4 regions of the Pantoea brenneri genome follow, and region 2 is predicted to be linked to each of the others. Evidence: predicted binding sites of a transcription regulator. Region 2 holds the regulator's gene; each other region holds the start of a gene.

Region 1 (4,200 bases), on a different contig from region 2:
CGCCAGAGACGCCGCCACGGCCACCAGCGCATTCACTTCCATGCCGACCAGCGACGCGCCTACCGCCCCGGTCAGCGCCAGCAGCGAGCCCACCGAGAGATCGATACCTGAGGTCAGAATCACCAGCGTCATGCCAACCGCCATAATGGCGTTCACCGAGGTCTGCTGCAGAATGTTGAACAGGTTGGCTACGGTAAAGAAGTTCGGGCTCTGACTCGCCACCACGGCAATTAACACCATCAGCGCAATCAGCGACTTTTGTTCCAGTAACCAGCTTTTGCTAAACCAGCGACGGCTGGCAGGTAAAGATTGGGTCGTCATACCACTAAATCCTCGCTGTGTTGCTTGCCTACGGCGGCGGCCATCAGGCTCTCCTGAGTGGCTTCTTCACGGGTAAATTCGCCGCTTAAACGGCCTTCATGCATCACCAGGATGCGGTCACTCATTCCTAATACTTCCGGCATTTCAGAAGAGACCAGGATGATGCTCAGCCCTTCGGCTTTGAACTGGTTAATCAGCTGGTAGATCTCTTTTTTCGCGCCAACATCGACGCCACGGGTTGGCTCATCAAGAATCAGCACGTTGGGACGGGTCATCAGGCCGCGGGCAATCGCCACTTTCTGCTGATTGCCGCCGGAAAGCAGCCCGATCGGCTGCGCCATAGAGGGGGTTTTCACGTTGAACAGCCGGATAAAGTCACCCACCGCCAGCTGCTCAGCCGCATGCTTCAGCGTGCCGCCGCCGTGACTGAAATAGCGCAGCGCGGTCAGCGACATGTTCTCTTTGACCGACATGCCCAGCACCAGGCCGTCACGCTTACGATCTTCCGAGATATAGACGATGCCGTTAGCCAGCCCATCCTGCGGCGAACGCGTCACCACTTCCCGACCGCTGAGCCACAGGCTGCCCTGATAACGCGGCAACGCGCCATACAGCACTTTCATCAGTTCGGTACGGCCCGCGCCCATCAGTCCGGAGATGCCCAGAATTTCACCTTTGCGCAGGCTGAAGCTGACGTTATGCACGCCGGGACCGCTGACGTTATCGACTTTCAGCCGCACCTCGCCTGGCGCCTGATCCAGATGAGGATACTGATCTTCCAGTTTGCGACCGACCATCATTTCGATCAGGCTCTCTTCGGTCAGTTCGCTGACCGGACGCTCGGCAATAAACTGGCCGTCACGGAACACCGTGACGTCATCGCAGATCTCAAAGATCTCTTTCATACGATGTGAGATATAGACGATGCCGCAGCCCTGCGCTTTCAGTTCGTTGATCACCCGGAACAGCGACAGCGTTTCGGTATCCGTCAGCGCATCGGTCGGCTCATCCATGATGATCACCTGCGACTCAAAGCTCAGCACTTTGGCAATTTCGACCATTTGCTGATCGCCAATCGACAGATCGCCGACCAGCTTGTGGCTGTTGAAGCGCAGATTAAGCCGCTTAAGTAACGCATCCGCTTCGGCATACATGCGCGCCCACTGGATGCGGCCAAAGCGGTTAACAAATTCGCGACCGAGAAAAATATTCTCCGCCACGGTTAACTGGGGGATCAGGTTCAGTTCCTGATGAATAATGCCGATGCCCGCTTCCTGTGACGCTTTAGGGCCATTGAAACGGGTCTCTTTGCCGAGCCAGTGCAGCGAACCGGCGTCGAACTGATATATCCCGGTCAGCACTTTCATCATGGTAGATTTGCCGGCGCCGTTTTCACCCACCAGCGCCATGACGCGTCCTGCCCGGACATTCAGTGAGGCACCCTTCAGGGCTTTTACCCCAGGGAACGATTTTTCAATGCCGTTGAGCTGCAGTAAAGGTTGCATAGCGGCCTCAGAAGGTCACACCGGCGCTGAGGATGACATTCGCAAACGGAGAACACTCTCCGCTGCGAATGACCGCCTGACTGCGCTGCGTTTGTTGTTTGAATTGATCATGGCTGGTGTAGCGGATGGTGATGGTATTTCCCTGGTGCTGTTGCAAGGCTTCGAGCACGGCGAGCAGTGCGCTATGGAGCTGCGGATTGTGCTGCTTAATCTCCTCCGCGATCAGGGCGCTTTCTACCTGCATCTCAAGCGTGACGGCCTTTACCACCGCGATAAAATCGGGCGTACCCGGTATCAGGGCTAAATCGATGCGTTGCGGTCCTGCCGGGATCGGCAAACCGGCATCGGCAATCGTCAGCGTATCTGTGTGTCCCAGGCGGGCAATCACATGAGAGAGTTCAGCGTTTAACAAGCGACCTTTTTTCATTTTTCACTCCACAGCGAAACGTTTCGCTGACAGGAGTGTATGAAAAGCCGCCAGCAACTCAATCGGCGAAGCTGAAATTTGTGATCGCTATCGAAACGTTTCGCTTACGCGGCGGGAAATTTGAATTAAGGCGGGCAGCAGGGCAGAAAAAAGGACCGCTGATGCGGTCCCGTAGTGGACGATTAAGGCAGTTTCTTAACCTGTTTAACGTCCATTTCGATGCTGTTGAAATCTTTATCCAGCTCACCGGTCAGCTCAACGGTATCTTTTGGCGAGATAGTCTGGCCGTTCCAGTGCTTATGGTCGATTTCGACTTTCATCGTACCGGTCTGATCGCGGAACAGATAATCTTCATCGCCGATCTGTTTTTCCAGCTTACCGCGTACGGTAATCCAGCTGTCATCCTTCATCTCTTCCGCCTGCTTCACCGTCACCACACTGGTGTGGTCAGCGCTGAAACCACCCTGTCGGGTCTGAACCTGCGCCGCCGGGGCATTGGGGTCGACAAAGCCGCCTTGCTGAGCAGCAAAAACCGGGGCAGAAGCCAGCATAACGACAGCTAAAATTGCAGCGTGCTTTTTCATTTTGTCACCTCTTTTCCATGATGTGTTTCGTTTTGTTGAGCCTAGTTGACCATAAGGTTCTTAACAGCTTCTTAAGAAGCAAAAATAAGCCATTTTCGCCGAAATGCGCTGTACAAGCGGCAGTCTGCTTCGTATAAAGCGCTATCACCGCAGGGAGAAATGATGCGTATTTTACTGATAGAAGACGATCGCTTAATTGGCGACGGGATTAAAGCGGGACTGGGTAAGCTGGGATTTAGCGTCGACTGGTTTACCTCCGGCGAGGCCGGATTTCAGGCGTTAAACGCCGCGCCGTGGGATGCGGTGATCCTCGATCTGTCACTGCCCGAACGGGACGGACTGGATATCCTGCGACAGTGGCGTCAGCAAGGGCAGGATGTACCGGTGCTGATCCTGACGGCGCGTGATGCGCTCGATCAGCGAGTTGAAGGGCTGCAGATGGGCGCGGATGATTATCTCTGCAAACCGTTCGCTCTGACCGAAGTAGCTGCTCGCTTACAGGCGCTGATCCGTCGCCGGCATGGTCAGCTACAGCCAGAGCTGCGTCATGGCAACGTGGTCCTGAAGCCCGACAGCCACAGCGTTACCTGCGACGGCCAGGCGATTGAGCTGAAAAGTCGGGAACTGGCGCTGCTGGAGCTGTTTATGCGCAACCCTGGCCGGGTGCTAACCCGCAGCCAGCTGGAGGAAAAACTGTATAGCTGGGACGCCGACGTCTCCAGCAATGCGGTGGAAGTGCATATTCATCACCTGCGTAAGAAACTCGGCAGCCAGTTTATCCGCACTCTGCACGGCGTGGGTTATACCCTGGGAGCGACAGAATGCGATCGGTAAGTCTGTTTCTGCGGCTTGGCATCGGTTTTGTGCTGCTGCTGGGCATCTGCTGGGCCAGCGCCAGCCTCAGTGCATGGCATCAGACGCGTGACACCATTAATGAGCTGTTCGATACCCAACAGATGCTGCTGGCCAAGCGCCTGCTGACCCTCGATTACGCCTCGCTAGATACACCGTCCCTGCCAAAAACCCGACAGCTGCTGCGGCACCACCGTGGCGATCAGGATGATGACGCGCTGGCGTTTGCTGTCTTCACCCATGATGGCCGGCAGGTGCTCAACGATGGTGATAATGGCAGATACCTGCCGTTTGAAGCGGACTACCAGGGTTTTCATGATGGCCAGCTCACCAATGATGATGACCGCTGGCGTTTTGTCTGGCTGACCACACCAGACAAACAGTTTCGCGTGGTGGTCGGTCAGGAGAGGGAATATCGCGATGAGATGGCCGGAGATTTGATGCAGGCCAGCGTATTACCCTGGCTGATCGCGCTGCCTTTTATGCTGCTGCTGCTCATCAGCCTGGTCTG
Region 2 (4,200 bases):
AACTGTGCACCAGCAAAACGGTTGAGCAGGGCGCGGCAGCCGAAACCGCCAATCAGGAATGCAAAGGTTTGTGGCAGATAGCTCAGACCGATGTCGGCTGGCGTCAGGCCCAGATCGGCCAGAATAAACGGCGAGCCGGTCAGCCAGGCAAAAAAGCTGGCGGAACAGGCGGAGTAGATCAGCACGTTGCCACTGTAGACCCGCGACTTCAGCAGAGTGAAAAAGCCAGGCTGTGCGCCTTGCTCACCTTTGGCTTTACGGCTGGCCGGCAGACGCAGGGTAGTGAGGATCAAGGCCACGGCAATCAGCGTCAGCACCAGAAAAATAGACCGCCAGTGAAAATGGCTGATCAGCCAGGCGCCCAGCAACGGCGCCAGCGCTGGCGAGAGTGCCACCAGTGGCATAATGGTGGCGAACACCTTGTTGGCGCGCGCCGCCGGATAACGATCTACAACCAGCGCCTGCCAGCTAACGGCTGCGGCACAGACGCCGATCGCCTGAATAAAGCGCAGCGCCAGCATCAGATAGATATTATTGACCCACAGCATACCGGCGCAGCCGACGGCAAACAGCGCCAGACCGGCCAGCAATACCGGCTTGCGGCCGATGCGATCTGACAGCGGTCCCCAGAACAGCTGACCGCAGGCAAAGCCCGCCAGGAACAGGCTCATACTGGCGCTGATCAGGCCGGGTGAGGTGTTAAAAGTTTGCTGCATCGCGCCGAAGGCGGGCAGGTACATATCGGTGGCTAAAAAGCCCAGCATGCTCAGCAGAGCGAGATAAGGCATAAATCCTTTTGACGGTGACATCTGATTCTCATTTTGCAGGTTGAACGCGGCAGAGTGTAAAAGGTGCGTTTGCCGCTGTGAAACGCTAATATTTGCCGGTTGCTGTTAAAAAATTTGAAGGCAGATTATGTGGTCAGAATATGCATTAGAGGTGGTGGATGCGGTGGCGCGCGGTGGCAGCTTCAGCGCCGCGGCGCAGGAGCTGCATCGGGTGCCGTCTGCTATCAGCTATACCGTGCGTCAGCTGGAAACGTGGCTGGCGGTACCGCTGTTTGAGCGCCAGCATCGCGAGGTGGTATTAACCCCCGCTGGCGAGCATTTTGTCCGTGAAGGGCGCAGCGTTATCAAAAAAATGCTCGCCACCCGCCGCCAGTGTCAGCAGCTGGCTAACGGCTGGCGTGGACAGCTGAGTATTGCGGTCGACTGCATCGTCAAGCCGCAGCGCACCCGGCAGTTAGTCAAAGATTTTTACCGCCATTTCCCCGACATGGAGTTGCACATCAGTTATGAAGTGTTTAACGGCGTCTGGGATGCGCTGGCGGATGATCGGGTTGAAGTGGCCATCGGCGCCACTCAGGCGATACCGGTCGGCGGACGCTTTGCCTTTCGCGACATGGGGACGCTCAACTGGCGCTGCGTGGTGGCGAACCACCATCCGCTGACTGGCGTGAGTCAGATTGATGACGACACCCTGCGCAGCTGGCCGTCGCTGGTGCTGGAAGATACCTCACGCGCGCTGCCACGCCGGATGACGTGGACGCTCGACAATCAGCGTCGTCTGGTGGTGCCGGAATGGCAGACCGGCCTGGATTGCGTGCTGGCGGGATTGTGTGTGGCGATGGTGCCGGGGCATCTGGCGCGGCCATTACTGGACAGCGGAGCGCTGGTGGAGCTGACGTTGCCGGTTGCATTTCCGGACAGCCCCTGTTGCGTAAGCTGGGCGGAAGATCGCGCATCACCGGCGACGGGCTGGTTACTCAGCTATCTGGGTGATGCGCAAACGCTTAATCAGGAGTGGTTAAGCGAAGATTAACGGCGATAGTCGCGGAACGGACCGTCAGCCACGGAACGACGTTCAATCAGCGTCGGATGCACTTCGATGGTCTGAGAAACCTCTCGTTTACTGGTGATGCGGTCAAGCAGCATCTCCAGCGCTTTCTCACCCAGTTGTGCTTTTGGCTGATGCACGGTAGTCAGCGCAGGCGCGAAGTAGCGCGCGTTGCGCACATTGTCATATCCGATCACCGAAATGTCCTGCGGCACCCGCAAACCCATCTCATCGGCGGCGCAAATCGCGCCCATCGCCATGATATCACCACCACAGAACACCGCGGTCGGGCGCTGTTTCTGCGACAGGATCTGCTGCATCGCCTGATAGCCTGATTCCGGTTCGAAGTCGCCCTGCACGATCCATTCGGCACGCGGCTGAATGCCGGCTTCTTCCAGCGCCTTGAGGAAACCAGCATGACGTCCACCGCCGGTGTTGCGCTCCATCTGACCGGGAATCGCGCCAATCTCACGGTGACCGCGCTCAATCAGATAACGTCCGGCCAGATAGCCGCCCTGAAACGCATTATCCAGCACCGTGTCGGTGAAGTCGGCGCGTGACTCGCCCCAGTCCATCACCACCATCGGGATATTACGATTTTCTTCCAGCATCTTCAGCAGATCGTCCGGATACTCAGAGCACATCACCAGCAAACCATCGACGCGCTTCTGCGCCATCATGCTGAGATAGGCACGCTGCTTTTGCAGGTCGTTATGCGCATTGCCCAGAATCAGGGTGTAACCTTTGTCGAAGCAGTGATTCTCCACCGCCTCAATAATTTCAGCAAAGTAGGGCGCTTCGCTCGAGGTTGCCAGCAGGCCCAGCGTTTTGGTGTGATTCACTTTCAGGCTGCGCGCTACGGCGCTCGGCGAATAGTGCAGTTCCTGAATCGCCTGCCAGACGGCGTTGCGCGTCTCTTCAGCGACAAAACGCGTTTTGTTGATGACGTGCGAAACGGTGGTCGTTGAGACGCCGGCGCGTTTTGCCACATCTTTAATTGTTGCCATTAAAATCGGACTCCAGGGCTTATCTAACGCAATGATAAGCATAATGTTAAACGTTTGCGTCTGCTCAGGGTTTTCTCCGCAATTATGCAGCTTTTCTGGCCGGTAAACAGGCGTCTGGCGGGTAATGAGCGCCTGAAAAGGAGAGCAAACGGAACCGGGGCTGCGCGCGTTGCGCAACAAAGGCAGGATTCTAACAAGGCTGGACGGATAAAACGAGATTTTTACCGGCCCGTATGGGAAAATGGCTTATCCCTACAAAATGTGTGACTAAGGAGCGGTAAATGAGTACAGATTTGAAACTGGCCCTGATGACTACCGTCGGCTGTCTGCTGATGATTGTCGCCTTTAGCTTTACAGCTGTGCTGCACTAATGAAAAAGCCGGGCATCGCCCGGCTTTTCTCTGTCTGGTTATTCGCGTAGCGAATCCGCTTAACGAATGGTTTTCGGCGTCATCACCCGACGCGCGCCGATGTAGTGGCGCTGCCAGTAATCTTCACCCAGCGCACTGATCTGAATATCTTTGCCGGTGCGTGGCGACTGAATAAATTTGCCGTTGCCGAGATAAACCCCAACGTGATCGGCGGTGCCGCGACCATTAATCCGGAAGAAGACTAAATCGCCTTTCTCCAGCGACTCACGTTTTACCGGCGCGGCGTCGCGCAGGTGGTACATCTCATTGGCGGTACGCGGGATCTTAAATTTAACCAGATCTTTATAGGCGTACCACACCAGACCGCTGCAGTCGAAACCGGTGTGCGGTGAGGTGCCGCCCCACTGATAGGGTTTACCCAGCTGGCCCATCAACTTGGTCATCGCCGTCTCGCGCGCCTTCTGGTAGCGCTGGCGATGTGACTTGCTCATTTTAATGGTGCCGGTGTCACCGCTGTCATTGCTGCTGGCGTCAGCCGTTTTAAGCAGACGCTGATGGCCGTAGCGTTTCTTACTGGCGGTTTTGAGCAGGGTTTTGCTTTTCTTTGCGGGAAGATGACTGGCGGTGAGTTCGCTTTTTTTCTGTTTTTTGAGTTTGAGCTTCTGGACCGGGCTGACGCGTGTTTTCTTCGCCGACGTTTTCAACGGGCGACGCTTGCGGCGCTCATCTTCGCGCGCACTCTTTTTCTCTGCTTTATGCGAACTGACATTCACCGGCGCCTGCGGGGAAGCAGAAGCGATGTTGAAGAACAGTTGCGCAAAGGCAAGGATGAAAAGCGTAATGATTAAACGCATAGTCCGGTTTTAGTTAAGTTGTCAGGGCCACTACGCACCGCGACAAAGTTGGGAAAAATCTGATCCAGGATCAGCGCCGAAGCCATTCTAGTCCAGTTCACCTGAAAACCGTAACGCCTTTTTTTATTAATC
Region 3 (4,200 bases), 340 kb from region 2:
ATTATGATGACACGGCACGTTCAGGCAGCCAGGCGTTAAAGCGGGCTGAGCAATTGCTGCTCTAGTGATTGATTTTCAATCGTTAGCCGTCTGCCGCCGTAAGCAAAATTCTTCATCAAAAGGCGATCCCGCCCGGGATCGCCGCACAAAGCCACCCGGGATGGGTTGACGCCTCTGTGAGAGAAAGTTATGGTTCGGCCTGTGCGCTTTTTGCACATTTCTATGGCTTCACTCTCAGGTAATACGGTTAATGTCTACTATTGATTCTTTTCGTCGCAAGCTACTGCTTTGCGGAAGTGCTGCCGCCGGACTGGCATTATTGCCAGCTTCTGCAAGGGCTTCACTTTCAACTTCTCGCCCGCGGGTATTAACACTTAACAACCTTCACACGGGTGAAACCCTTAAAACTGAATTTTTTAATGGTAAGAGTTACGACAGGGATGAGTTATCACGTTTAAATCATTTTTTCCGTGACTATCGCGCCAATAAAGTGAAAAGCATCGACCCCCATCTGTTCGACCAGATTTTCCGTCTGCAGGCGCTGCTGGAAACCCGTAAGCCAGTACAATTGGTTTCCGGTTATCGCTCACTGGCTACTAATAATATGTTGCGTGAAAGCGGGCCTGGCGTGGCAAAACACAGCTACCACACCAAAGGTCAGGCGATGGATTTTCACATTGAAGGCGTGACCTTAGCCAATGTACGCAAAGCGGTGTTATCTCTGCGCGCGGGTGGTGTAGGATATTATCCTCGCAGCAACTTTGTGCACATTGATACCGGGCCGATCAGGCACTGGTAACGACGCCGGCAACGCTGCGTGAGCCGGTCATGGAGCGTTATGAATTACCATATTATTCCTGTTACAGCCTTTGCTCAGAACTGCTCGGTTATCTGGTGCGATACCACCGGGGAGTCGGCGCTGGTCGATCCGGGCGGTGATGCCGAACGTATCAAACAAACGCTGGAACAACACAAACTGAAACCCGCGCAGATTCTGCTCACCCATGGACATCTCGATCATGTCGGGGCAGCGGTCGAACTCGCGGCGTTTTATCAGGTGCCCATCGTCGGACCGCAGAAACGCGATGCTTTCTGGCTGGAAGCGCTTCCGACGCAGAGCCGAATGTTCGGGCTGGAAGAGTGTGCGCCTTTCACGCCGGATCGCTGGCTGGAAGAGGGTGACAGCGTGCAGGTAGGGTTAGTCTCGCTGGAAGTATTGCACTGTCCGGGCCATTCGCCGGGTCATGTGGTGTTCTTTGATCGTCAGGGACGCTTACTGATCTCAGGTGATGTGATTTTCAACGGCGGTGTTGGTCGCACTGATTTCCCGCAGGGCGATCATCAGCAGCTAATTGATGCCATCCGGACAAAATTACTGCCGCTGGGCGATGATGTGACTTTCGTGCCGGGACACGGTCCGATTTCAACGCTGGGGCGTGAACGGATCAGCAATCCTTTTCTGCAATAAAAAATGGGCCGGCTGGCCCATTTTTTCATCACGATTACAGCACCGCGACAATCGCCTCACACAGCGCCGACATATTGTCTGGCGTCATGCCCGCAACGTTTACCCGTCCTGAATTAACCGCATAGACCGCAAACTCTTCGCGCAGACGAATTACCTGATCTTTAGTCAGGCCGCTAAATGAGAACATCCCGTTCTGCCGGATGATGAAGCTGAAGTCACGTTGCGCACCTTTCTCTGCCAGGGTATTGACGAACAGCTGGCGCATACGCTGAATACGCTGGCGCATGTCTGACAGCTCCTGCTCCCAGATGGTACGCAGTGCATCATTACCGAGGATGGTGGCAACCACGGCCGCACCGTGAGCTGGCGGATTGGAATAGTTGGCGCGGATAGTGTACTTCACCTGACTGAAGGCGGTATCAGCCACGTTGGCATCAGCGGCCACCAGCGTAATGGCCCCGACGCGCTCGTTATACAAACCAAAGTTCTTAGAATAAGAGCTGGCGACAATCAGTTCCTGATGCGACGCGGCAAAAATACGCAGTCCTTCAGCATCTTCCTCAAGGCCACGGGCGAAGCCCTGATAGGCAAAGTCAAACAACGGTAACCAGCCGCCAGCCTGCGACAGCTGCGCCAGTTGCTGCCACTGTTCGGCCGTTGGATCGATACCGGTTGGATTATGGCAGCAGCCGTGGAACAGCACCACGTCGCCCGCCTGTACCTGTTTCAGCGACGCCAGCAGGCCTTCAAAATCGAGCGTGTGATTTTCCGCATCGTAATACTGGTATTCACACACCTCAAGACCGGCAGCATTGAACACATTTTTGTGGTTCGGCCAGCTGGGATTGCTGACCCATACCCGTTTCACGCTGGTCTGAGTGGCAAGGAAATCCGCCGCAACGCGCAGCGCACCAGTACCGCCCGGGGTTTGTGCTGTCCGCGCACGACCGGCGGTAATCAGCGTGCTCTGGTTGCCAAACAACAGCGCCTGGGTACAGCGTGCAAAATCAGCCAGACCATCAATGCTGAGATAGTTTTTGGTGGTTTCGTTTTCCAGCAGGTACTGTTCGGCTTTCTTAACGCTGGTCAGCACCGGGGTCTTGCCGGTTTCGTCTTTATAGACGCCGATACCCAGGTTAATTTTGTTAGGGCGGTCGTCAGCGCGAAACAGATCGGCCAGCCCAAGAATGGGATCGGCGGGTGCAGCAGAGATCGATTCAAACATGAGTCAGGTCCAGTAGCGGGAACGTTAGCAAAATGAGTTCTCAGGTTAGCGTCAGGCCAGGCAAAAGCCAACCGTTTGCGAGACTTATTGATACATTTTGCGCGCCTGCTTCCGCTCTGACCGCAGTCAGTGGAGCATCAATGAGGAAAGGAGCGGAAGAAAGAGGTTATCACCGGATAACAGACATAAAAAAACGGGGCCGATGGCCCCGTCTTTAAACATCTTCTGACAGCGAGATTAGAACTGGTAAACCAGGCCAACCGCTACAGTATCATCAGTGTTCAGACCCAGACGGTTGTCGTCATCCAGCTGGTTGATCTGATAGTCCACATAGGTAGACATGTTTTTGTTGAAGTAGTAGGTTGCGCCGATATCAATGTATTTGATCAGGTCAGCATCGCCCACGCCTTCGATATCTTTGCCTTTAGACTGAACGTAGGCGATAGATGGACGCAGACCGAAGTCGAACTGATACTGTGCAACCAGTTCAATGTTCTGTGCTTTGTTGGCAAAGCCCGCTACAGAGAATTTGTCTCCGTTTGCCAGCGTACCGGTAGCGGTAACTGGGGTTGAGTTACGCGTTTCACCGTACATTGCAGCCAGGTAAACATTGTTTGCATCATACTTGATAGCGGTTGCCCAGTTCTCAGCACGTTTGCCCGCGCCCTGACCTGTGGTAGTGGTGACGCCATCGCCGCCAGCAGCAGGAGTAATAGTGGTACGTGCGCCAGCAGCCTGGTCGTTAGTACGATCGCTGCTGCTATAGGCACCCACGATACCCAGACCAATTGGTGAGGTATAAGAGGTTGATAAGCCCCAGCCGTCGCCGTTAGCACGACGCAGGTCGCTACGCTCGTTTTTGCCCTGGTACTGAGCGGCAAAGTCCCAGCCATCTACCAGGCCAAAGAAGTTGGTGTTGCGGTAGGTCAACAGGCCGGTGCTACGACCGTTCATGAAGTTATCTGAGTAGCCTGAGTCGCCACCGAATTCTGGCAGCATATCGGTCCAGCCGATTGCATCGTAAACCACACCGTAGTTACGGCCGTAGTCGATTGAGCCAGCATCACCGAATTTCAGACCAGCAAAGCCCAGACGGGTTTTGTTGCCATTCTGTGCGTCAGAACCTTCAGAGTTGTTGGCCTGAACGTTGTATTCCCACTGGCCGTAACCGGTCAGCTGGTCGTTAATCTGAGTTTCACCCTTGAAGCCGAAGCGAACGTAAGATTTGTCGCCATTGTTGCCATCGTTATCGGCAGCATCGTTATCAGAGAAGTAGTGCAGGCCAACGGCTTTACCGTACAGGTCCAGTTTGTTGCCGTCTTTATTATAAATTTCGGCTGCGTTTGCTGCGCCTGCGGCTAACAGAGCAGGGATAACCACTGCAAGAATATTGCGCTTCATCATTATTCATTACCCTCGTTGGAGTTATTTGTACACCTGCCACTGCCGTCAAGAAACCTTTACGGGAACCTTGAAAGAAGTTTGGTGTCTTCCTGTGTCTGCACGC
Region 4 (4,200 bases), 1.2 Mb from region 2:
ACCGTACTGAGTTCTATAAGCTGCTGTCTCGTCACGAACTGGACGCCAGCGATTTTAAAGAGTAGCGTGCGCCGCAATCCCGCCAGGGCAAAGCGTGATCCGCATGGCGGATATTCGCTGCCCGGCCGCGCCAGCAACATTTATACTTGATAAACCCTTCCGACCACGGAGGGAGAGAGAAAAGGGTCTGACATGAAAAAGATTGATGCGATTATCAAACCATTCAAACTCGATGATGTACGTGAAGCCTTAGCTGAAGTCGGCATCACCGGCATGACCGTGAGTGAAGTGAAAGGGTTCGGCCGCCAGAAAGGCCATACCGAACTCTATCGTGGCGCAGAGTATATGGTCGACTTTCTGCCGAAAGTAAAAATTGAGATGGTGGTCGGCGACGATATCGTTGATACCTGTGTTGAAACCATCATGCGCACTGCGCAGACCGGTAAAATCGGTGACGGTAAAATCTTTGTCTTTGACGTGGCGCGTGTGGTGCGCATTCGTACGGGCGAAGAGGATGAAGAGGCGATCTGAGTTCGCCGGATTAAAAAAGCCCGCTGCGATGCGGGCTTTTTTTATGGTGCAATCACATGCCTTTATGCGGACCGAACAGTTCGTAATGGATGCGCGCGTCCTCAACGCCAGCATCACGCAGCTGCGCCACCACATGCTGCATAAAGCCCAGCGGACCACACAGGTAGAACTGTGTCTGCGGTGACTGTAAACGTGCCGCCATCGCCGTCACGTCCATCAGGCCCTGCGCATCATAGGCGCCGGCATCCTGCGGGGCAGGCTGACGATACCAGACCTGCGAAACGAAATCGCTGAGCTGTGCGCCGGTCGCTTTTACTTCATCAGCAAAGGCGTGCTGCTCGCCATTTTCCGCGGCGTGCAGCCAGCTTACCGCAGCAGGATGCTGCTGCGCGGCCAGCGCATGCAGCATGGCCAGCATCGGGGTCTGACCGACGCCAGCCGAGATCAGCGCTACCGGCGTTTCAGCCTCAGTCTGCAGGAAGAAGTCACCGTGCGGCGCAGCCAGCTGCACTTCATCGCCCACCTGACCATACTGATGCAGCCAGCCAGAAACCGTGCCTTTGTCCTCACGCTTCACCGCAATGCGGTAATCTTTACCGTTACTCAGGTTGGTCAGGGAATACTGGCGAATCTGATGATGTTCGAAACTGGCGGGCTGCAGGTGCACCGTCAGGTACTGGCCCGGCTCAAACGCGGCCACCGGTCCGCCATCGACCGGCGTAAAAGTGAAGCTTTTGATTACCGCGCTCTGTTGCTCAATCGCGCTGATGCGGAAGGCGCGGGTCCCCCGCCAGCCGCCCGTTTGCTGTTCCGAGGCCTGATAAATCTGCTCTTCACGCTGGATAAACACCTCTGCCAGCACGCCGTAAGCCCGGCCCCAGGCCGCCAGCACCTCTTCACCCGGATCCAGCAGCTCTTTGATAGTTGCCAGTAAATTTTCGCCGACGATGGCGTACTGATCAGGCTGAATATTCAGGCTGGTATGCTTCTGGGCAATTTTTTCCACCGCCGGCAGCAGCACCGCCAGATTTTCCAGGTTGGCACCGTAGGCGCAAATTGCATTAAACAGCGCTTCACGCTGATCGCCATTGCGCTGGTTATTCATGTTGAAGACGTTTTTGAGTTCGGGATGGTGCGACAACATGCGGTCATAAAAGTGGGCGGTGAGTTTCGGACCGCAGGCCGCAATGGCGGGCAGGGTCGATTTAACGGTCGCGATGGTTTGCGCATCAAGCATAGGAGGAACCTCACATGTAAAGTTGCATTTTAAATACATCTTATAGCCATGCCGGCTGCGCTGTAAATAACCGCTTTAACTTTCTGATCGCCTGGCAAGCCGCGTATGGCCGCTGGATGAGGAAATCTCCGTCACATCCTGAAGAAAAATCGTGGCGCAGTCTGACCAGAAAAAAGCGTAAAAATCCCGTGCCGCTGCATAGCCAATCGTTTGCGTAAAAAGAGGGGATTCACCCTACCTTCACCTGATAAAACGGTTTACACTGTGGGCCTTCGCCCCGGTGGGGCTTAAACTGCCGTTAAAAAAGTTAGCTGAGTCAGGAGATGCGGATGTTAAAGCGTGATATGAACATTGCCGATTATGATGCCGAGTTGTGGCAGGCGATGGAGCAAGAGAAAGTGCGTCAGGAAGAGCACATCGAACTGATTGCTTCTGAAAACTACACCAGCCCGCGCGTTATGCAGGCGCAAGGTTCGCAGCTCACCAACAAATACGCCGAAGGCTATCCAGGCAAACGCTACTACGGCGGTTGTGAATATGTTGATATCGTTGAGCAATTAGCGATTGACCGCGCTAAACAGCTGTTTGGCGCTGATTACGCTAACGTGCAGCCACATTCAGGTTCTCAGGCGAACTTCGCGGTTTATACCGCGCTGCTGCAGCCGGGCGATACCATCCTTGGCATGAACCTGGCCCACGGCGGACACCTGACCCACGGCTCACCGGTTAACCTTTCTGGCAAACTCTACAACGTAGTCGCTTACGGCATCGATGAAACCGGCAAGATCGACTACGACGAGCTGGCTGAACTGGCCAAAACGCATAAGCCAAAAATGATTGTCGGCGGTTTCTCTGCCTATTCCGGCGTATGTGACTGGGCAAAAATGCGTGAAATCGCCGATAGCGTGGGCGCATGGCTGTTCGTTGATATGGCGCACGTTGCCGGTCTGATTGCCGCTGACGTCTACCCAAGCCCGGTGCCGCATGCGCACATCGTGACCTCGACCACCCACAAAACGCTGGCGGGTCCGCGCGGCGGGATCATCCTGGCGAAAAACGGTGACGAAGAGCTGTATAAAAAACTGAACTCCGCAGTGTTCCCGGGTGGACAGGGCGGTCCTCTGATGCACGTGATCGCCGGTAAAGCGGTGGCGTTCAAAGAGGCGATGGAGCCGGAATTCAAAACCTATCAGCAGCAGGTCGCGAAAAATGCCAAAGCGATGGTCGAGGTGCTGATCGCACGCGGCTACAACATCGTCTCTGGCGGCACCCATAACCATCTGTTCCTGATCGATCTGGTGAGCAAAAACCTGACCGGTAAAGAAGCCGATGCGGCGCTGGGCCGTGCTAACATCACGGTAAATAAAAACAGCGTCCCGAACGATCCGAAGAGCCCGTTTGTCACCTCGGGTATTCGTATCGGTACGCCAGCCGTTACGCGTCGTGGCTTCAACGAAGCGGACGTACGTGAACTGGCGGGCTGGATTGCTGACGTGCTGGATAATATCAACGACGAAGCGACCATTGAGCGCACCAAACAGAAAGTGCTGGAAATCTGCAGCCGTCTGCCGGTCTATGCTTAAGCGTTAACTTGTTGTGTAACCGCATAAAAAGGATGGCATCAGCCATCCTTTTTTATTGCCTGAGGTGCGGCGCTCTGCCAGAGTAGCGCCGACTCTTGCTGCCAGGCAGCACACTTGCTGGAGGGAATATGGCAATCGGCTCCGCCAGATGGCTCGGATTGGGCTACTTCACTTACTTCTTCTGTTACGGCATCTACCTGCCTTTCTGGGGCGTATGGCTCAAAGGCACCGGCCTTGATGCGGAAAAAATCGGTCTGCTGCTGGGATGTGGCATGGTGGCGCGCTTTGTCGGCAGCCTGCTTATCGCCTCGCAGGTAAAAAATCCGGCACAGTTAATTACCGCACTTCGCCTGCTGGCGCTGATGACCTGCCTGTTCGCCATTGGCTACTGGGTCGGGCAGCAGTGGATGTGGCTGCTGGCGGTGATGATTGGCTTTAACCTGTTTTTCTCGCCGCTGGTGCCGCTCAGTGATGCGCTTGCCGCCACCTGGACGCAGCAGATTGGCCTGGCTTACGGTCCGGTACGGCTGTGGGGATCGCTGGCATTTGTGATCAGTTCGGCGCTGACCGGGGTGCTGGTCAGCGCTTACTCTTCGCAGGCAATTTTGTTGTTACTGTCGGTGGGGGCGCTCAGCATGCTGGCCGGGATGATGCTCACCCCAGCCACCCATCCGCAGGGGAATGAGCGGCAGGGCGCAACAGGCGGTGGCTGGCCGGTCTGGCGTGACCTGCTGCGTGAGAATGCGGTCTGGCGTTTTATGCTGTGCGTGACGCTGCTGCAGGGGGCGCATGCCGCCTATTACGGCTTCAGTGCTATCTGGTGGCAGGAGAGCGGCTATTCGGCCTCAA

Evidence for each region. The regulator PurR, encoded in region 2, represses purine synthesis genes. The targets are predictions, from matches to a motif close to CANGCAAACGTTTGCNTG.
Region 1: the regulator PurR is predicted to act here: its motif matches at 2,265-2,282, upstream of rbsD (D-ribose pyranase).
Region 3: the regulator PurR is predicted to act here: its motif matches at 2,758-2,775, upstream of AABB92_RS07945 (amino acid aminotransferase).
Region 4: the regulator PurR is predicted to act here: its motif matches at 1,968-1,985, upstream of glyA (serine hydroxymethyltransferase).

What each region holds. Positions count from the first base shown of each region.
Region 1 is NZ_JBCGBG010000006.1:223,420-227,619, reverse strand. Features, by position in the region: gene rbsC (ribose ABC transporter permease) at 1-321, opposite strand, end outside; gene rbsA (ribose ABC transporter ATP-binding protein RbsA) at 318-1,826, opposite strand; gene rbsD (D-ribose pyranase) at 1,834-2,253, opposite strand; gene AABB92_RS19470 (YgiW/YdeI family stress tolerance OB fold protein) at 2,436-2,837, opposite strand; gene qseB (quorum sensing response regulator transcription factor QseB) at 3,000-3,671, shown strand; gene qseC (quorum sensing histidine kinase QseC) at 3,659-4,200, shown strand, end outside.
Region 2 is NZ_JBCGBG010000001.1:1,348,304-1,352,503, reverse strand. Features, by position in the region: gene punC (purine nucleoside transporter PunC) at 1-809, opposite strand, end outside; gene punR (DNA-binding transcriptional activator PunR) at 916-1,821, shown strand; gene purR (HTH-type transcriptional repressor PurR) at 1,818-2,843, opposite strand; gene cydH (cytochrome bd-I oxidase subunit CydH) at 3,125-3,214, shown strand; gene AABB92_RS06285 (C40 family peptidase) at 3,274-4,068, opposite strand.
Region 3 is NZ_JBCGBG010000001.1:1,688,910-1,693,109, reverse strand. Features, by position in the region: gene ldtD (L,D-transpeptidase) at 1-65, shown strand, start outside; gene mepK (peptidoglycan L,D-endopeptidase MepK) at 251-799, shown strand; gene AABB92_RS07950 (MBL fold metallo-hydrolase) at 839-1,468, shown strand; gene AABB92_RS07945 (amino acid aminotransferase) at 1,503-2,693, opposite strand; gene ompF (porin OmpF) at 2,931-4,097, opposite strand.
Region 4 is NZ_JBCGBG010000001.1:116,758-120,957, forward strand. Features, by position in the region: gene glrR (two-component system response regulator GlrR) at 1-65, shown strand, start outside; gene glnB (nitrogen regulatory protein P-II) at 193-531, shown strand; gene hmpA (NO-inducible flavohemoprotein) at 584-1,768, opposite strand; gene glyA (serine hydroxymethyltransferase) at 2,098-3,351, shown strand; gene AABB92_RS00590 (3-phenylpropionate MFS transporter) at 3,480-4,200, shown strand, end outside.